Regions from separate parts of the Solwaraspora sp. WMMD792 genome, predicted to be linked through region 1. Evidence: riboswitches for the same ligand, from Rfam matches in the RefSeq annotation. Region 1 holds a riboswitch; each other region holds the start of a gene.

What was found. A riboswitch is a leader RNA that binds a small molecule or an ion and turns the genes downstream of it on or off. The one in region 1 is predicted to bind cyclic di-AMP.
Region 2: another riboswitch for cyclic di-AMP. It lies ahead of O7629_RS04150 (NlpC/P60 family protein); the one in region 1 lies ahead of O7629_RS30035 (hypothetical protein).
Region 3: another riboswitch for cyclic di-AMP. It lies ahead of O7629_RS18025 (hypothetical protein); the one in region 1 lies ahead of O7629_RS30035 (hypothetical protein).

The regions. Positions count from the first base shown of each region.
Region 1 covers NZ_JARUBH010000009.1:6,453,817-6,459,505, reverse strand. The annotation lists gene tnpA (IS200/IS605 family transposase) at 1-233, shown strand, start outside; gene O7629_RS30045 (hypothetical protein) at 230-568, opposite strand; gene O7629_RS30040 (TrkA family potassium uptake protein) at 1,298-1,975, opposite strand; cyclic di-AMP (ydaO/yuaA leader) riboswitch at 2,231-2,366, shown strand; gene O7629_RS30035 (hypothetical protein) at 2,369-3,385, shown strand; gene O7629_RS30030 (glycoside hydrolase family 65 protein) at 3,443-5,689, opposite strand, start outside.
Region 2 covers NZ_JARUBH010000009.1:584,334-590,022, forward strand. The annotation lists gene O7629_RS04145 (sigma-70 family RNA polymerase sigma factor) at 1-943, shown strand, start outside; gene O7629_RS04150 (NlpC/P60 family protein) at 1,068-1,994, opposite strand; cyclic di-AMP (ydaO/yuaA leader) riboswitch at 2,038-2,184, opposite strand; gene O7629_RS04155 (DUF6232 family protein) at 2,644-3,180, shown strand; gene O7629_RS04160 (helix-turn-helix transcriptional regulator) at 3,228-4,109, opposite strand; gene O7629_RS04165 (DUF397 domain-containing protein) at 4,356-4,571, shown strand; gene O7629_RS04170 (DUF3817 domain-containing protein) at 4,698-5,027, opposite strand; gene O7629_RS04175 (hypothetical protein) at 5,054-5,488, opposite strand; gene O7629_RS04180 (DUF6158 family protein) at 5,640-5,689, shown strand, end outside.
Region 3 covers NZ_JARUBH010000009.1:3,783,468-3,789,156, reverse strand. The annotation lists gene O7629_RS18030 (glycosyl hydrolase) at 1-1,292, opposite strand, end outside; gene O7629_RS18025 (hypothetical protein) at 1,777-2,913, opposite strand; cyclic di-AMP (ydaO/yuaA leader) riboswitch at 2,918-3,048, opposite strand; gene O7629_RS18020 (cation diffusion facilitator family transporter) at 3,217-4,125, opposite strand; gene O7629_RS18015 (AAA family ATPase) at 4,171-5,689, opposite strand, start outside.

The DNA of each region.
Region 1 (5,689 bases):
ACAACCACGTCCACCTGCTGGTCAACTTCCCGCCCAAGGTCGCCGTGGCCAGGCTGGTCAACAGCCTCAAAGGGGTCTCCTCGCGCCGCCTCCGGCAGGAGTTCCCCGACCTGGCACGCCACTACTACCGGGCCAACAAACTCTGGTCCGGCTCGTACTTCGCCGGGTCTGTCGGCGGCGCACCGTTGAGCGTCATCAAGCAGTACATCGAGCAGCAGAACCGTCCCGGTTAAGGCACTGCTCGGGCCTGGCGGCCCTCCCAGCGCGGGCCTTCACCCCCGGCCTGAAGGCCGGAGCACTGGCCCGCATTCCGGTAGCCGGTCACCCCGACGTCGTCGGTGGCCGCCGTCCAGACCAGGGTGACGTCGGTGGTGCTGATCTCGGCGACGGTCGGGGTGCCGGGAGTGGTCGGCGGCTCGGTGTCCGCCGCGGCGAGCGCCACGGACGCCGGTAGCAGGGGTGGGCCGAGCAGTGCGGCGGCGACCGCGACGCCGAGCCGGCGTCGGGTGTGGTTGGGATCGCGCCGGATCCACCGGCGGCAGCGGTGCGGCGGTTGCGGCATGGACATCTCGCTTTCGGTGCGGCCGCCGGGACGGACCAGCGACCTTGATATCCATGATTGTCGATTGACTAGCCGGGCACCACCGCGCCGGCGGCGCGCGACCGGATCGTCCGGTCGCGACCAGCGGATCGACCGACTGTGAGCTTGCCCACTACCGATCGACGAACCTCGAACCCATGCGGGGCGACGGAAAGGGCCCGGTCCGACCGTCGCCACAGACCGGGCGCGGCAGCCCAGCCGCTGCCCCAGGCCCCATATACAACGAAGCCTGCCGATGCATCGGCAGGCCGGGCAGCACTGTCGGACGGACCGGCGTCGCGGTCCTGACTTGTCGGCGATTCCCCGCCGTAACAATCGAGGACTAGCGTGGGGACGGGGAGGGCAACCCCCGTCCCCACCATCAGTTGCTAAACACGCACGAGCGGTCTGGCGTCCAGGTCGTGCGTGACGCGCGGGAGCCGGGCCACGCGAGTGGCTCTGGTTCCACCTCCTCTCGACAGGTGGTGCGCGGGCTGGCGGCGGAGTCCGGGCTTGGCCCGCCGCCAGCCTCGGGAGCTGTGCGGTTGACACGGTGATGTCGCCATCGCCGCGCCACGCGTCGACTACTTCAGCGGGGCACATCCATCGATGGAAGCGCTCCCATGCAGGGACTGTAGCCTGAGTCACGAGTTTGCGAAAGTCCGGCGGCTGATCAGCTCACGAAATGAAGGTGTGATGAGGCGGTCACGCCCATGTTCACCGGCCGAACTGCTGAACCGCCGTGGTCGCCCCGGCGACGATCAGCAGCGCATCCGGCGGGATCAACGTCTCAGGTCCCGCGTACCTCAGCTGCCGGTCCCGCTCCTTGATCCCGACCACCGTGATGCCGTACCGCTGACGTAGCCGGGACTCGGCCAACGTCCGGCCGGCGGCGTCCGGTGGGGCGCAGACCTTGGCGATGGCGAACCCGTCGTCGAACTCGATGAAGTCGAGCATCCGACTGGCCAGCAGGTGGGCCACCCGGTCACCCATCGCCGCCTCCGGAAAGATCACATGGTGCGCGCCGACCGAGGCGAGGATCCGGCCGTGCTTGGCGGTGATCGCCTTCGCCCAGACCTCCGGGACACCCAGCTCGGTCAGCGCCACCACGGTGAGGATGCTGGCCTCGACGTCCGAGCCGATGCCGACCACCGCGCGGGGGTAGTCGGCGACGCCACACTGGCGCAACGCCTGGTCATCGGTCGAATCCGCCTCGACCACCCTCGGCAGCCGCTCGGACCAGCGGTGCACCCGTTTGGGGTGCTCGTCGATGCCCAGCACGTCGTGGCCGAGACGGAGCAGAGACTGGGCGACCTGACCACCGAACCGGCCGAGGCCGATCACCACCACGCTGTCGGCGTCCGGCGGCCCGACCGGGGAATCGTCATCTCTCATCGAAGATCCGTCCGACGCTGCGACTTTCCCGCTTTTCCTCATACGCACTGTAGTCAGCCGCTAACCTCGGCGCAGCGAATCCGGCCCGCCTGACGACTTGTCGTACGCCGCCGAACGCAGACAGTGGACATCACCGAAAGTCGTTGCCTGGTAACGGATTTTTCAGCTCAGTCAGGATTGTCGAGGTGTTGATGCCGGTGACCGATCCGGTAAGCTTGCCGGCGGTCTCCGCCAGGCGGCGCCCACCGGTGCCGGCGGTGACCGCCGCCCAATCACCCTCCGGGGTGAGCCGGGGAACCACGTTTCCACCGGGGTGAATCCGCGCCAGCGGTAGGGATCGTTCCGTCCCGAACCCGTCAGCTAACTCGGTCGGCGGCCAAGGAAAGGAACAGGATGACCGCACCCCTCCGCCGGCGGATTCCGACGGCCGCGGCCCTCGCCGCCGTCGCCGCCCTGCTCGCCGGCTTCGTCGTAGCGTCGCCGGCCGCCGCTCAGGATCCGGACGACGAAGGCGCCCCGCCACTGCTCAGCGAAGTGCTCGAATCGACCGGCCGGGGCTACGTCGAAGCCAAGGCGGCGGTCGACGAGTCCCGCAAACGCCAGTTGAAACTCAACCTCGAGTTGGAAAAGGTCGAGGAACGGATAGCGGCGCTGACCCCACAGATCGGCCAGGTCGCCTCCAACTCGTACCGTCTCGGTCGGATCACCCCGGTGATGGTCCTGCTCAACAGCGCAGACCCGGACGCGTTGCTGGAACGCGCCGAAGGCCTGGACATGATCGCCATGCACGACAACAAGCGGATCCGGGAGCTCAACGAGGCCCGCGAACAGGCCGCCCGGGCGGTCGCCGCGATCGACGCCGAAGTGGCCCGCGAGGAACAGCAACTCGAAGCGATGGCCCGCCAGAAGAAAGAGGCCGAAAAGGCCCTGCAACTGGTCGGCGCGGTCGCCACCAACGGGTTCGTCTCGGCCACCTCGCCGGTCGCCGCCCAGGCGCCGCGCAACTCGGACGGTTCCTGGCCGTCCCAGTCGTGCAGTCTGGACGACCCCACCACGAGCGGCTGCATCACGCCGCGCACCATGCACGCGCTGAACGAGGCGAAGAAGGCCGGCTTCACCCGCTTCGTCTCCTGCTTCCGCCCCGGCGGACCGTTCGAGCACCCCAAGGGGCGGGCCTGCGACTTCTCCGCTCAGCAGCAGGGGTTCGGCGGCGACGCCTTCGGCGACGACCGGCTGTACGGCAACAACCTGACCGCCTTCTTCGTCCGCAACGCCGACAAGCTCGGCATCCTGTACGTCATCTGGTACCGGCAGTTCTGGTCACCGACCACCGGCTGGAGTTCGTACAGCGGCGCCGGCGGCGACCCGAACAGCGACCACACCAACCACGTACATCTGTCCCTGCTGTGACCTGACCTCACCTCGTGCGGTGCCGGGCCGGCCCGGCACCGCACGAGACGTAGGTCGTCAGTCGGTACGCGCCGACCGGCGTACCGGTGACCGGCCGGTCGGCTGCTGCGGCGGCGGACCGACCGGGCCGGCCGGCGGGATCGCCCGGGTGACCGGCTTGTCCGCAGCCACCGTGATCGATTCGCCGTGGTGGGTCAGGTCAACGGTGGCGTTGGGGTCGACGTCGCGCAGCGAGTAGGTCACCTCGTCGTGCTGGACCGCCACCCGCAGCCGCAGGCCCCGCCACATCATGGCGAACTCCAGCCGGTTGATCCGCTGTGGCAGCCGGGGAGCGAAGGCCAGCTCCCCGCCGTGGTCACGCATCCCCCCGAAGCCAGCGACCAGCGCGAGCCACGCCCCGGCCAGGGCGGCCACGTGGATGCCGTCGCGGGTGTTGCGGTTGATGTCGTGCAGGTCCATCAACGCGGCCTCACCCATGTAGTCGTGGGCGAGCTCCAGATGGCCGGTCTCCGCGGCGATCACCGACTGGGTGCACGCCGACAACGACGAGTCCCGCACCGTACGCCGCTCGTAGTAGGCGAAGTTGCGGGCCTTCTCCTCCTCGGTGAACGCGTCGCCCCGCCAGTGCATCGCCAGCGCCAGGTCGGCCTGCTTGACCACCTGCTTGCGGTACAGATCGAAGTACGGGTAGTGCAGCAGCAGCGGATAGTGGTCCTGCGGGGTGCCGGCGAAGTCCCACTCCTGGTGCCGGGTGAACCCGGCCGACTGCGGGTGCACACCCAGCTCGTCGTCGTACGGGACGTGCATCGACAGCGCCGCGTCCCGCCAGGCCGCGGTCTCCTCGTCGTCGACGCCGAGCACCCAGGCCCGGTCGGCGTAGCGCAGCGCGCAGTCGGCGGCGGTCAGCAGGTTCCGCTGCGCCATCAGGTTGGTGTAGATGTTGTCGTCGACCACGGCGGTGTACTCGTCCGGCCCGGTCACCCCGTCGATGTGGAACCGGCCGTGCCGGTCGTGGTGGCCCAGCGAACGCCACAACCGGGCGGTCTCCACCAGCAGTTCGAGGCCGATCTCCCGCTCGAACTCGACGTCCCCGGTGGCGTGCACGTACCGCCGGACCGCGTCGGCGATGTCCGCCGCCACGTGGAACGCGGCCGTGCCGGCCGGCCAGTACGCCGAGCACTCCTGGCCACGGATGGTCCGCCACGGGAACGCCGCCCCGTTGAGCCCGAGCATCCGGGCCCGCTCCCGCGCCTGGTCCAGGGTCGAGTGCCGCCAGCGCAGCACCGAGGCGACCGCCCCCGGCTGGGTGTAGGTCAGCACCGGCAGCACGAACATCTCGGTGTCCCAGAAGGCGTGCCCGTCGTACCCCGGTCCGGTCAGCCCTTTCGCCGCGATCGGCCGCTGCTCGGCTCGGGCACCGGCCTGCAGGACGTGGAACAGCCCGAACCGGACCGCCTGCTGGATCTCCGGGTCGCCGTCCACCCGCACGTCCGAGTGGCCCCAGAAGTCGTCGAGGTACTTGCGCTGCTCGGCGCAGAGCCCTTCCCAGCCGGAGATCCGGGCGCCGGCCAACGCCGCGCCGACCTGGTCGCGCAGCGCCGGCAACGAGCGCTGACTGGACCAGCCGTACGTCAGCAGCTTCACCATCCGCAGCCGCTGCCCCGGCTCCAGCAGGCAGGAGACGGTGGTCCGGACCCAGTCGTCGAAACCCTCGGTGCTGACCGACACCTCGCCGGGGCCGTCGATCTCGTGCCCCATCGCCGCCGCCATCCGCAGCCCGCTGGCCTTGGTCCGGTGAATGAGCAGCCCGCCGTCGGGCTGTACCAGCCGCTCCTCGGCCTGCAGCGGCGTCTCCAGCACCGCCGCGACGCGCGGGTCCTTGCTCTGTGCCGGCAGCTCCTCGTTGGCGACCAGCTCGGACTGCACGATGATGCGCAACGGCTCGTCGACCGCCTCCACCTCGAAGCAGATCGCCGCGACCGCCCGTTGGGTGAACGACACCAGCCGGGTGCTACGGACCCGGGCGGTACGCCCGGCCGGCGAGCGCCACTCCAGCCGACGGTCCAGCAGACCGGCCCGCAGGTCGAGCACCCGCTCGTGGGAGAGCAGGTCGCCGTAGCGCACGTCGAACGGTTCGTCGTCGATCAGCAGCCGGATCGGTTTGCCGTTGGTGACGTTGACCAGCGTCTGGCCGGACTCGGGGAAGCCGTAGCCGGCTTCGGCGTACGGCAGCGGCCGCAACTCGTAGAACGAGTTCAGGTAGGTGCCGGGCAGTCCGTGCGGTTCGCCCTCGTCCAGGTTGCC
Region 2 (5,689 bases), 5.9 Mb from region 1:
CGTGGAGAAGACGATGGCTTTGCGGACCGACGAGGTCGCCGAGGAGCGGGACCTCGTTGGCGTCTACCTGCATGAGATCTCCCGCACGCCGCTGCTCGATGCGGCCCGGGAAGTCGACCTCTCCAAGGCGATCGAGGCCGGTCTGTACGCGGAGCACCTGCTGGAGCAGGGCGTGCCGCGGGCCGGGGTGAGCCGCGAGGAGTTGGAGCGGCTGGTCGTCGAGGGTGAACGGGCCAAGGACCTGTTCATCCGGGCCAACCTGCGCCTGGTGGTGTCGATCGCCCGCCGCTACGTCCGGTCCGGGATGCCGATGCTGGACCTGATCCAGGAGGGCAACACCGGTCTGGTCCGCGCGGTGGAGAAGTTCGACTACGAGCGTGGTTTCAAGTTCTCCACCTACGCGACCTGGTGGATTCGGCAGGCCATCAGCCGGGCGATCGCCCAGCAGGAGCGGACCGTACGGCTTCCGGTGCACCTGGTCGAGGACGTCAACCGGATGCGCAACGTGGCCCGGCAGTTGACCCGTGAGCTCGGTTCGGACCCGGAGCCGGAGCAGATCGCCGCCTCGCTCGGCGTGCCGGTCGAGCGGGTGCACGAGCTGGTGCGGTGGTCGCAGGACACGGTGTCGCTGGACACCCCGGTCGGCGACGACGGCGACACCAACCTGGGCGACCTGGTGGCCGACAGCGACGCACCGTCGCCGGAGGACATCGTGCTCACCGGGTTGGAGCGGCAGCGGATCGAGGGCCTGCTCAACCACCTGGACGACCGGTCCGCCGGCATCATGCGGGCCCGGTACGGCCTGGAGGACGGGCGGGAGCACTCGTTGACCGAGGTCGCGTCGCGCTTCTCACTGTCCCGGGAGCGCATCCGTCAGCTGGAGATTCAGGCGCTGGGCCGGCTGCGGGAGCTGGCCCGGGCGGAGGGGCTGCAGGCGGCCTGACGAATCGGCTGCAGGCGACCTGATCCGCCGATGAACTGACAGCGCCCACCGACGAACTGACGACGGCCCGGCATCCGCGCTCAGCGGATGCCGGGCCGTCGGCGGTGTCGGGCGAGCGACCGGGTCAGCGGACCCGGCCGTAGCCGTACGGCGGCATCATGTCCACGCTGGCCAGCTCGACGGTGCGGCCGAAGGTGGGTGCGTGGATCACCTGGCCGCCGCCCACGTACAGGCCGACGTGGGCGAGACCGTTGTAGAACACCAGGTCACCGGGCTGCAGTGAGCCACGGTTGATTTTCGCGACCACGTCCCACTGCATCGCCGCGTTGTGCGGCAGACTCTTGCCGGCGGTACGCCACGCGGCGAGCGTCAGGCCCGAGCAGTCGTAACCGTTCGGGCCGCTGGCAGCCCAGACGTACGGCTTGCCGATGGCTCCGTACGCGAACTCGACGACCGAGCCGGCGGCACCGGACACCGACGGGACGGTCCCGGTGTACGACGAGCCGGTCTCGCTCGCGGCACCGTAGGCCCGTTCCCGCTTGTCCATCAGCTCGTCGATGTCGGCTTCGATGCTCTTCTTGCGGTCGGCGAGCTCCTTGACCTGGGCGTCCTGCTTCTCCAGGGCGGCCTGCAGCTTCTCCTGCTCGGCCAGGTAGGTCAGCTGGGTGCTGGTGAACTCGGTGAGCCGCTGCTGCCGGTCCCGGGCCAGGTGGTCGAGGGTGCCGAGCCGGTGGATGAAGCTGCCGGAGGTGCCGTCGAGCAGGGCGGTCGCGGTGCTCAACCCGCCGGTCTTGTACGCGTTGACCGCGATCTGACCGACCTCGGTCTGCGCCGCCGCGAGTTCGGCCTGCAGCGGGCCGAGCTTGGCGTCGATCTCCTCGGCCGCCGCCCGGGTGGCCTTGGCCTCCTCCCTGAGCCGGTTGTACGACTCGACGACCTTGGCCAGCTCTTCGGATTCCTTGTCGATCTGCTGCGTGAGCTCGCTGACCGTCGGCTGGGCGGTCGCGGCGGTCGCCGGTACCACCAGGCCGAGGCTTACGCCGGCCAGCATCAGGGTGCGCAGCAGAATCCGCGCTGTTGACAAGAACGCAGAACCCTTCTTCCTCGCCGCCTACCGGGTTAGCTGACGGATTCGGGCGGGAAGTTCGCCCTACCGCGGTGAACCGCGGATTCACCCCAGTTGCCGATGGGTCCCCGGATCGCAACCGTGAGATCACTGTTCGTAACGTCGGATAATCTCGGTACGGCGATTCGGCGGCACTGGACCGGCGTCACCGCTTCCCGGCGACTGGCGACCGGACCAGCCGGTCCAACTTAGCCGCAAGGGTCGCGACCCGGAAAGTGCTGCGATCGTGATCCGTGGCATGGAACTGGCTGGGGTCCGTTGACAGTTACTGGATGTGACGGTTGGCTGCTCTGGGCAACATTCCTATTGCCTTCGCGTGACCGGTCGACTGCGGTACGTCGTCATTGGACAGCGCCTGATCAATTGCGAATAATGCGTCATTAGTCGGTCTGCGCGGTTGTCGTCAGTAAGCTATCTGGATAAATAGGCGCAAAAGGTCTGATTCGCCATCCAGGACGCGGCCTGCCGTACGTCATTCTGCTAGGTGGCAGAATGACTACCTTCCATCGAGTAGCTTGCTGTTTGCACAATGGACCCGCAAGGTCAGCGCCGCACGAGCCCTTCGGAGGCAGCTATGCGTGCTACTCGCCAGACCCCACCCCGACGCGGTTCCCCGGTACCCGCCCCGTCCGGCTCCAGTGTCGGACGGACCTTCTACCGGCAGCCCGGCATCTGCGTGACCGGTGAATGGTTCGTCGTGGCCGGCCGGCGGTTCGCCGTCCGCGACCTCACCGAACTCCGGACCGCACGGGGCGCCCGCGACCGGCTCACCGGCCGGGTGATCGCGGTGACCGCCCTGACCCTGACGGCGGTCGCGGTGACCGTCGGCTACACCCGCGGGCTGGACGAGGTCAGTGCGGGGGCCTACCTCGCCATGCTGGCGGCTGCGTTCGTGCCGGTGGCGGTCGCCTGGCTCGGCGACCGGCTGCGGCCGCGGGCGTACGAACTCTGGGGCCGTCACCAGGGACTGCTGTTGCTGCTGTTCAGCACCGACGACGAACGCCAGTACGGCCAGGTGAGCCGGGCGTTGATGCGGGCCCGGGAAATGTCCCGGCTGGCCGGTCTGTCCGAGCCGGTCACCATCGAACCGTGGGTGCCCGACCAGCGGTGAGCGGGCCCGACCGTCGCTGCGGTCGCCAGCGGGCTGGTCGACGTCGATCAGCCCGCGTCTCGCCCGTCCAGTTGACGGGCGAGGTCGTGCAGCATCGCCACCGAGTCGGCCGGTGACAGGGATTCTGCCCGTAGTCGGTCGAAGACATGCTGGTACGGCCGGACCTCGTCGGCCCGGTCGATGACCTCCTCGACCAGAGCGCTCTCCACGTACACCACGTCGGCGTCGGCCTGGTCGGCGAAGTGCAGGATGACGAACGGCCCGAGCACCGTGTTGCTTCCGGCGGTGAACGGCAGCACCCGGACCGTGACATGAGGTGCCGCCGACATCTTCGCCACATGCTGGAGCTGCTCGCGCAGCACCCGCGGGCCGCCGGTCATCCGGCGCAGCGCCGCCTCGTCGATGACCACCTCGATCTGCGGCGGATCGGCGCCGAAGAGCACCTCGTGCTGGCGGGCCAGCCGGATCTGCACCCGCCCTTCGATCTCGGCCGCCGGTACGTGGTGCGGGCCGTCGGCCGGGATCACGGCGCGGGCGTACTCCTCGGTCTGCAGTAGGCCGGGGAAGCTGATCGGCTGGAAGTACCGCAGTGCCGACGCCTCCGCCTCCAGGCCGATGTAGGCCGCGTAGGCGGCCGGTACCCGGTCCTTGTAGCCGCTCCACCAGGCGCGCCGTCGTGCCGCCCGGGCCAGCTCGACGAGCTCCTGCACCTGCTGCTGGTCGCGTACGCCGTACAGGTCCAGCAGGGCCTTGACGTCGTTGGTCGAGATGCTGACCGACCCCGACTCGATCCGGATCAGCTTCGACAGCGACCAGTCCATTTGAGCGGCGACGTAGTCCTGGGTCAGCGCGGCGGCCTCGCGTGCCCGGCGTAGCGCCGCACGCAGCCGGCGACGCCCGATGGTCGGGCCCTGGTGTCGGGCAGGCATGGGAACGCTCCGGGGGAGTGCCTTGCAGAGTGCCACCTGGCTGGTTGCCACCCTGTTGCACGCTACACCGCCGCCGTCAGGTCTGCTAAGGACGGCCGGCCCCTCCGCATGGTCCGGACGGCGGTTCCACTGGTTTTCGCGGTGTCGCCCAGTCGCGTCGGCAAGATCGGGGACTGATACAGTCCGCCCGATTGCCTGCGTGCTCTGATGGCAAATTTACCGATTTATCCTTATTAAGGAGTCTGGGTGACTGTGATCAGCACTGCCGGTCCGGCGTGGCGTAAGAGCCGCCGCTGCGAGGCGACGACCTGCGTCGAGGTAGCCGAGATCGGCCCGGCGGTCGGGGTGCGCAACTCCACCGACCCCGGAGTGCACCTGGAATTCTCGGCAGCCGCCTGGTCGGCATTCGTCGCCGGGCTGTCCGGTGCGCCGACCAGCTCCGGCGGCCACCCGATGGGTTGATCCGACGCCGCACGAGGCTCGGCTGCACGGCCGCCGACAACGTCGGCCGTACGCCCCGGCCAGGTCGGCCCGACGACGGTGCCGGCCCGGCCGGGGCGCTGTCAACCGGTCACCGCCCGCCCGGTGTCAGCCGGTGAACACCTTGTCCGGCTCGGTACGCGGTTGCTCGCTCGCCCAGCGGCTGACCACCCGCTCGGCGTAGAACGACACGAACGGCACCGTCCCGGCCAGCATGATCGCCAGGATCCGGCCGAGCGACCAGTTGGCCCGCCGGGCCAGGTCGAACGCGGCGACCAGATAGACCATGTAGAGGAACCCGTGCGCCGGCCCGACCGTCTCGACCACGATGGCCTGGTCGAACAGGTACTTCAACGGCATGCCGATCACCATCAGCAGGATCAGCACCACGCCGACCACGTACGCGATCAGCCGGTACCGGGTGAGTGCGCCTGACACTGTCGTCCGTCCTTCTCTCTCTCCGGTCAGCCCGGGTAGTCGCCGGCCCTGGCGTGCGGGTTCGCGTTCAGCCAGGCCAGGTAGTTGTTGTAGGCGGCCAACTCCGGGTCGTCCGGGCCGGGGGTGGCGGTCACGCCAGGGGCAGACCGGACCCGTACCGGTCGGCCGAACGCCGCCTCCCGCGATGGCGCGTTCACCGGTGTGTCGTTCCTCGGCGTGCCGTTGTCTGGCGTGCCGTTGTCCGGGCCGGGCACCGCCCGGTGGGCCTGCCGTATCTCGCGGACCCAGATGAACACCACGAACGCCGCGAAAACCGGCCATTCCACCGCGTACGCCCAGCTCAGCGTGTTGCCGGCGGCGGCCCGGCTGATCTGCCACCAGCCGAGCGCGAGGAAGCCCACCACCAGCGCCACCGCCGCCAGGTGCCGCAGGATCCACACCGGGGTCCACAGCTGCCGCATGCAGGGAAGCGTACCGGCCGGCCGTCGGCTTCTCCGACGAGCCGTCGTAGTCAGCTGCGTGGCCGCCCGGAAGCCAGCGCCCGGTGTTTGCCGCCGACCGGCCGGGGAACCCTACGACGGTAATGCCTCGTCGACTCCCCGGAGGCCGGAGATGACGGATTCAGCGCGGTACGGCAGCTACTCCCCGGCTGCGGCCGGTCG
Region 3 (5,689 bases), 2.7 Mb from region 1:
TCGCGCTGGGCGGTGCGGCCGAGCTGGTCGGCGATCTCGGCCAGCCGGGCGGCCCGGCCGAGCGCCTTGCCGGTCCAGTAGGTGTCGTTGTCGAAGCCGGCGAGCGGGTCGCCGGACGCGGCCTGGTCCAGGTGCGCGGTGAGCGTGGCGAGGTCGGCACCGACGCTGGTGGCCACCGCCGGGACCTCCGGCAGTACGCCGTGGAAGCGCATCGCGGTCCGGAACGATGTCGCGCCGATCAGGTTGCGCATCGGGCCCCGGGCCGACACGTAGGTCTCGGCGATCGGGCTGCCGCCGTCGAGGTGCTTCCACTGGTGGGGATAGAGGGAGACGACCGTGCCGGTGACGGAGCCCTCCCGGGCCGTGGTGGTGAAGCTGTAGGTGGCGTCGACCGTGCTGCTGGCCTGATCGTAGCTCCAGCTGACCCGGGTGCCGGTGACGTGCGCGTGGGCGTACCGGCCGTAGCTGTCCATCAGGGCGGTGCGCCGCGCGGCGCTGGTGCCGGCGCCGGTCGGCAGCAGCGCGACGGAGAAGTAGCCGCGGCCGGCGAGGGTGGAGCTGATGGTGGTCCCGTTGACGGTCCAGGTCGCGCCGCTGGGGGCGTAGGCGACGTAGTCGTGGCCGCGCATGGAGAAGCCGACCCGGGTGCCGCCGTGGTGCCAGACCGTCGGGGTGCCGGGAAACGACAGTTCCGCGTTGCCGCCGGTGACCTGGGCGTACACGAACGGCAGACCGTGGCCGACGGTCGCGCGCAGGGTACGGGCCCCGTCGGACCAGTACGGGCTGACCGTCCAGTCGGTCCAGCCGTCGACCTTGACGTCCGGGGCGTTGAGTCCGGCGACGCCGAGGGTGAACTCCCGGGTGTACGGGTAGTGGTATTCGCCGACGCCGGTCGACGTGCCGGAGATCGCCGCCTCGGTGGTGTAGGAGACGCCGAGTCCGCCGGCGGTCGGCTGGAACGACATCGGGTGGGCGTGCAGCGGGTCGGAGTAGGCGCAGTTGTACCGCTTGAACAGCAGCGACGACCACCAGTCGTTGGTCGGCACCGCGCCGGCTGGGGCGTTGCCCGTGACGTACTGCCGGGGGTTGGCGGAGATGTTGCCGCAGGCGGTCGGGGCGGCCGCGCCCGCCGGGCGGGTGGTGGTGTAGCTGCCGGCGCCGACGGTGGCGGCGTCGGCGGTGCGCAGTACGCCGAAGATCAGTCCGGTGGCGGCCAGCGCCGTCACGGTGGTGGCTGCCAGGATCCGGCGCGGCGTACGACCTGTTCGCGCGCCACGGATCGACAGGTTCATGGTGCCTCCGGGTTGGGTCGGGCGCAGTCCACGATCGCGAAAAATTTCACGCCCATTAATGAGTTATTGCCAGGAGGTCATCAGACATACGGGCTCCTGTCAATATCCCGACATGAAGTTTCGTTCATCCGGTACGGGGTCGTCGCGGTCTGTTGACAGCCGTGCCGCTGCTGCTATATATCTAACTGTGAGAGCGCTCTCTCGGCCTCGCGGGCGGCAATGTGCCCAGCGTGAGCCGGGTGTGACTGCGTGGTGGTAGAGCGCTCTCGTGTGGATGCCGGTGGCCGTCGGTCGATATGCCGATCGGTCTTTCGGTGCTGCCCGAGGCTCCTGCACATCTATTATCGATGCTGACAGGAATCGTCCTCCGGGAATGCGCTACGGCGATTCGGGGGATCACCGTCGAGCCGGCGGGGGCGTCGGTTCATAGCAGTACGGGGGCGGACGGCCACCGACGTGGCCGTCCGCCCCCGTACGCGCGACGTCAGTACACCGACAGGTGCACGTGGTTGGTGTGGTCGCTGGACGGGTCGCCGCCTGCGCCGCTGTACGTCTTCCAGCCGCTGCTGGGCAGCCAGATCCGCTTGTACCAGATCACATAGAGCACGCCGAGCCGGTCGGCGTTGTTGATGTAGTAGTTCGCGAGGTTGTCGCCATAGCTCTTGTCGCCGCCGGTCGCCACTCCACCGAAGCCGTTGGGCTGGGCGGCGAAGTCACACGCCCGGCCCTTGGGGTGCTCGCCGGAGCTGCCGTTGCGGAAGCAGGACACGTAGCGGGTGAAGCCGGCAGCCTTCGCCTGGTTCAGGGCGTGCAGCGTACGCGGCGTGATGCAGCCGGAGGTGGTGGGGTCGTCGACGTTGCACGACTCGGCCGGCCAGGAGCCGTTGGCGTTGCGTGGGGCCGGGGTCGCCGACGCGCTGGACGACCCGGATCCCGACGAGCCGGAGCCGGAGGATCCTGAGCCGGAGGATCCGCTGGCGGCGGCCCGCTCGGCCTCCTCCGCCGCCTGCTGCCTCGCCCGTTCCTCCGCCTCCTTCTCGGCGGCGACCGCGACGGCCAGGGCCCGCTCCGCCTGGTTCCGGCGCTGGTCCATGATGGTGACCTGCTTCTGCTGCTCCCGGATCTCATGCTCGATCGCAGCCTTGGACCTGGTCACCTGGTCACGGGTGCGGTACAGCTCGCGGAGCTGCTTCTCCTCGTTGGCGGTCACCGCGCTCAGCGCCGCCGCCCGGTCGATGAACCCTTCCGGCGAGGTGCTGTTGAGCAGCGCGGAGACCGGGCCGAGCCGGCCGTTGCGGTACGCGCGGTCGACGATGTGCCCGACGTTCCTGTTCCGTTGCTCCAGCTCAGCACCGACCGTGTCGAGCTGCTCGGACAGCTTCTTCTGCCGGTCCTTCGAATGGTTGAGCGCCGCCTTGGCGTCGATCCAGCCCTTCGAGGCCGCATCGAGCTCCTTGCGCAGGCTGTCGGTGCCGCCCTCGTCGTCGACCCGGTCGGGTCGGTTCGTGGGCAGGGCGGCTCCGGCCGGCGAGCCGATCGGGGTGCCGGTGACGGCCATCAGGGCGGCGGTCAACGCCGCCAACAACGCGAATCGGGTTTTCCTGTGGACTGTGCGTGACACTGTGCGTTCCTTCCGTCAGCCGCCGACCGGGTTAGCTGACGGGTTCGGGACGGAAGATCCCTACCGCGTGACGCGGATGCACCCCAGGTACGTGGTTCCCCGGCTCGCCGTACGGCGATTAGGCGACGGCCTCCGCGGGCGCCGGAGGGGCGCCGCCCGAGCGGAGACCGGGGCCGAGACTACCGGTTCCCCGGGTTGCCGTCCCGGTATCGATAGCCATGTTATGTCTGGAAAAATCAGAAATATACGTATATCGTAGCTGTCAACGTCGCGGTAAGGTCACGAAACTTAAGCATCTGCTAATCACCAGTCGGCCGGTCCACAGGAGTCGGCGGGGGCCAGCGGCTCGATCTGCAGCGTCGCGTGCTCGATACCGAACTCGTCGTGCAGGGCCGTCCGGGCGTCCCGCAGCACCGTGCCGATATCGGCTGACGGGGTCACGGCCAGGTGTGCCGAGGCCACCTCCATGCCCGGGGTGAGCGTCCAGACGTGGAGGTCGTGCACGTCGCAGACGCCCGGCACGGTGGCCAGCCGGCTGCGGACCCGGGCGACCTCCACATGCTCCGGCGCCGCCTGCACCAGGATGCGCAGCGCGGCCCGGGCCAGCCGCCAGGTGCGCGGCAGGATGAACACCCCGACACCGACGGCGACCAGCGGGTCGGCGTACCACCAGCCGGTGGTGGCGATCACCGTGGCGGCCACCAGCACTCCCACCGAGCCGAGCAGGTCGCCGAGTACCTCCAGGTAGGCGCCCCGTACGTTGAGGCTCTCCCTGGCCCCCTGGCGCAGCAGGGCGAAGGCGACGATGTTGGCGAGCAGTCCGGCGACCGCCACCACCAGCATCGGGCCGACCGTCACCGGCTCCGGATCGGCGAACCGGCGGGCCGCCTCAACCAGGACGTAGAGCGCGACCCCGGCGAGCAGTACGGCGTTCGCCAGCGCGGCCAGCACCTCGAGGCGGTAGAGGCCGAAGGTGCGCTGCGGCTCCCCGGTCGGTCGCCGGGTCGCGGCTATCGCCGCGAGCGCCATGCCGATGCCGAGTACGTCGGTGAACATGTGCCCGGCGTCGGACAGCAGTGCCAGGGAGCCGGTGGCCAGCGCGGTGACCGCCTCGACGACCATGAAGCCCGCCAGCAGGGCGAAGGCGGCCCAGAGACGCCCGTAGTGTCGCTGGCCGGTGCTCCCGGCGCCGTGATCGTGTCCGACTCCCACGCCTGCCACCCTCCGTCGCCCGGCGTCTCGTCAGTAGACTAATGCTCACATAGCAATATGTGCAATCGACTCCGGGTCGAGGTCGATGGTGACCAGCCGCTGCGTCGCCCGGGAGAGCGCGACGTAGAGGGTGCGCACCCCGGCCTCGGACTCGGCACGGATCTCCTCGCCGGCCACCAGCACCACCGCGTCGTACTCCATGCCCTTCGCCTGCAGGCTCGACACCACCTGCAGCCGAGAGGTCGCCAGCTCGCCGAGCCAGCCGGCGACCTCGTCCCGCCGGGCCACCGCGGCGATGACGCCGACCGTCCCCTCCACTGCGGCCAGCATCTCGGCGGTCGCGGTACGGACGGCAGCCGGCAGCACCGCCGCAGCTATCCGGTCCCGGCGTGGCGCCACCCCGGTCGATCGGACCGCCGTCGGCAACGGGGCGTCCGGAGCGACCTCGCGGATCACCTCGGCGGCCAGTTCGAAGATCTCCGCCGGGTTGCGGTAGTTCGTGGTCAGCTGGAATTCCCGCCGCGGCCGCCGCCCCAACGCCCGGTCCCGGGCCTGGGCGAGCTCGGCCGGATCCCCGGTCCACGCGGTCTGCGCCGGATCCCCGACCACCGTCCAGGAGGCGAGTCGGCCCCGGCGCCCGATCATCCGCCACTGCATCGGCGACACGTCCTGCGCCTCGTCGACCACCACGTGGGCGTACTCCCGGTAGTCGGCCGGCCGCTCCCGGGCGGCGGCCCGGGCCGCCCGGTCCCGATCGGCGAAGGTCGTCACCTCACGCACCCCGCCGGTCACCTGGAACGGATCCCGGTGCCGGCGGCGGGGCTGCGGTGGCCGGCCGAGCAGTTCGTCCAACTCGTCCAGCAGCGCCACGTCCGCGATCGTCGGCCCGTTGTCCGCCAGGCCACCGAACGCGTCGGCGAGCACCGTGATCTCGGCCGGGTCGAGCACTCCCCGCGCGTACCGACGCAGCCGGTCCGGCCGGGCCAGCCAGCCCAGCACGTGTCGCGGCAGCAGGCGGGGCCACCAGGCCCGCAGGAAGTCCCGGAAATCGTCCCGGTCCGACAACTCGTCCTCGAACTCGGCCTGTCCGGGCAGCCGGGCCGGGGCCACCAACTGCCGGGCCTGCGCCCACAACGCCTCGAACAACCCGTCGATACCGGCCCGCCGGACCTCGTTGCGCCGCGCCCCCCGGGGCAGCGCGCGGGCCCGGATGCCGTCCAGTTCCGGGCCGCGTAGCCGCAGCAACTGCCCCCGGTAGAGCAGCCGTAGCTCGGTCGGCCCGTCCGGTACCGCGTCACGTACCGCCCGTTCCAGCACCCGCCGCATCCGTAGCGACCCCTTCAGCACGGCGACCGACGCTGGATCCGTCCGGGTCGCCGACACTCCCGGCGGCAGCGACCCCAACGACCTCAGGGTGGCGCTCTCCTCACCCAGGGCCGGCAGCACAGCGGCGATGTACTCGACGAAGACACCGGTCGGGCCGACGACCAGGATGCCGCCGCCGGCGAACCGGCTCCGGTCCGAATAGAGCAGGTACGCCGCCCGGTGCAGCGCGACCGCGGTC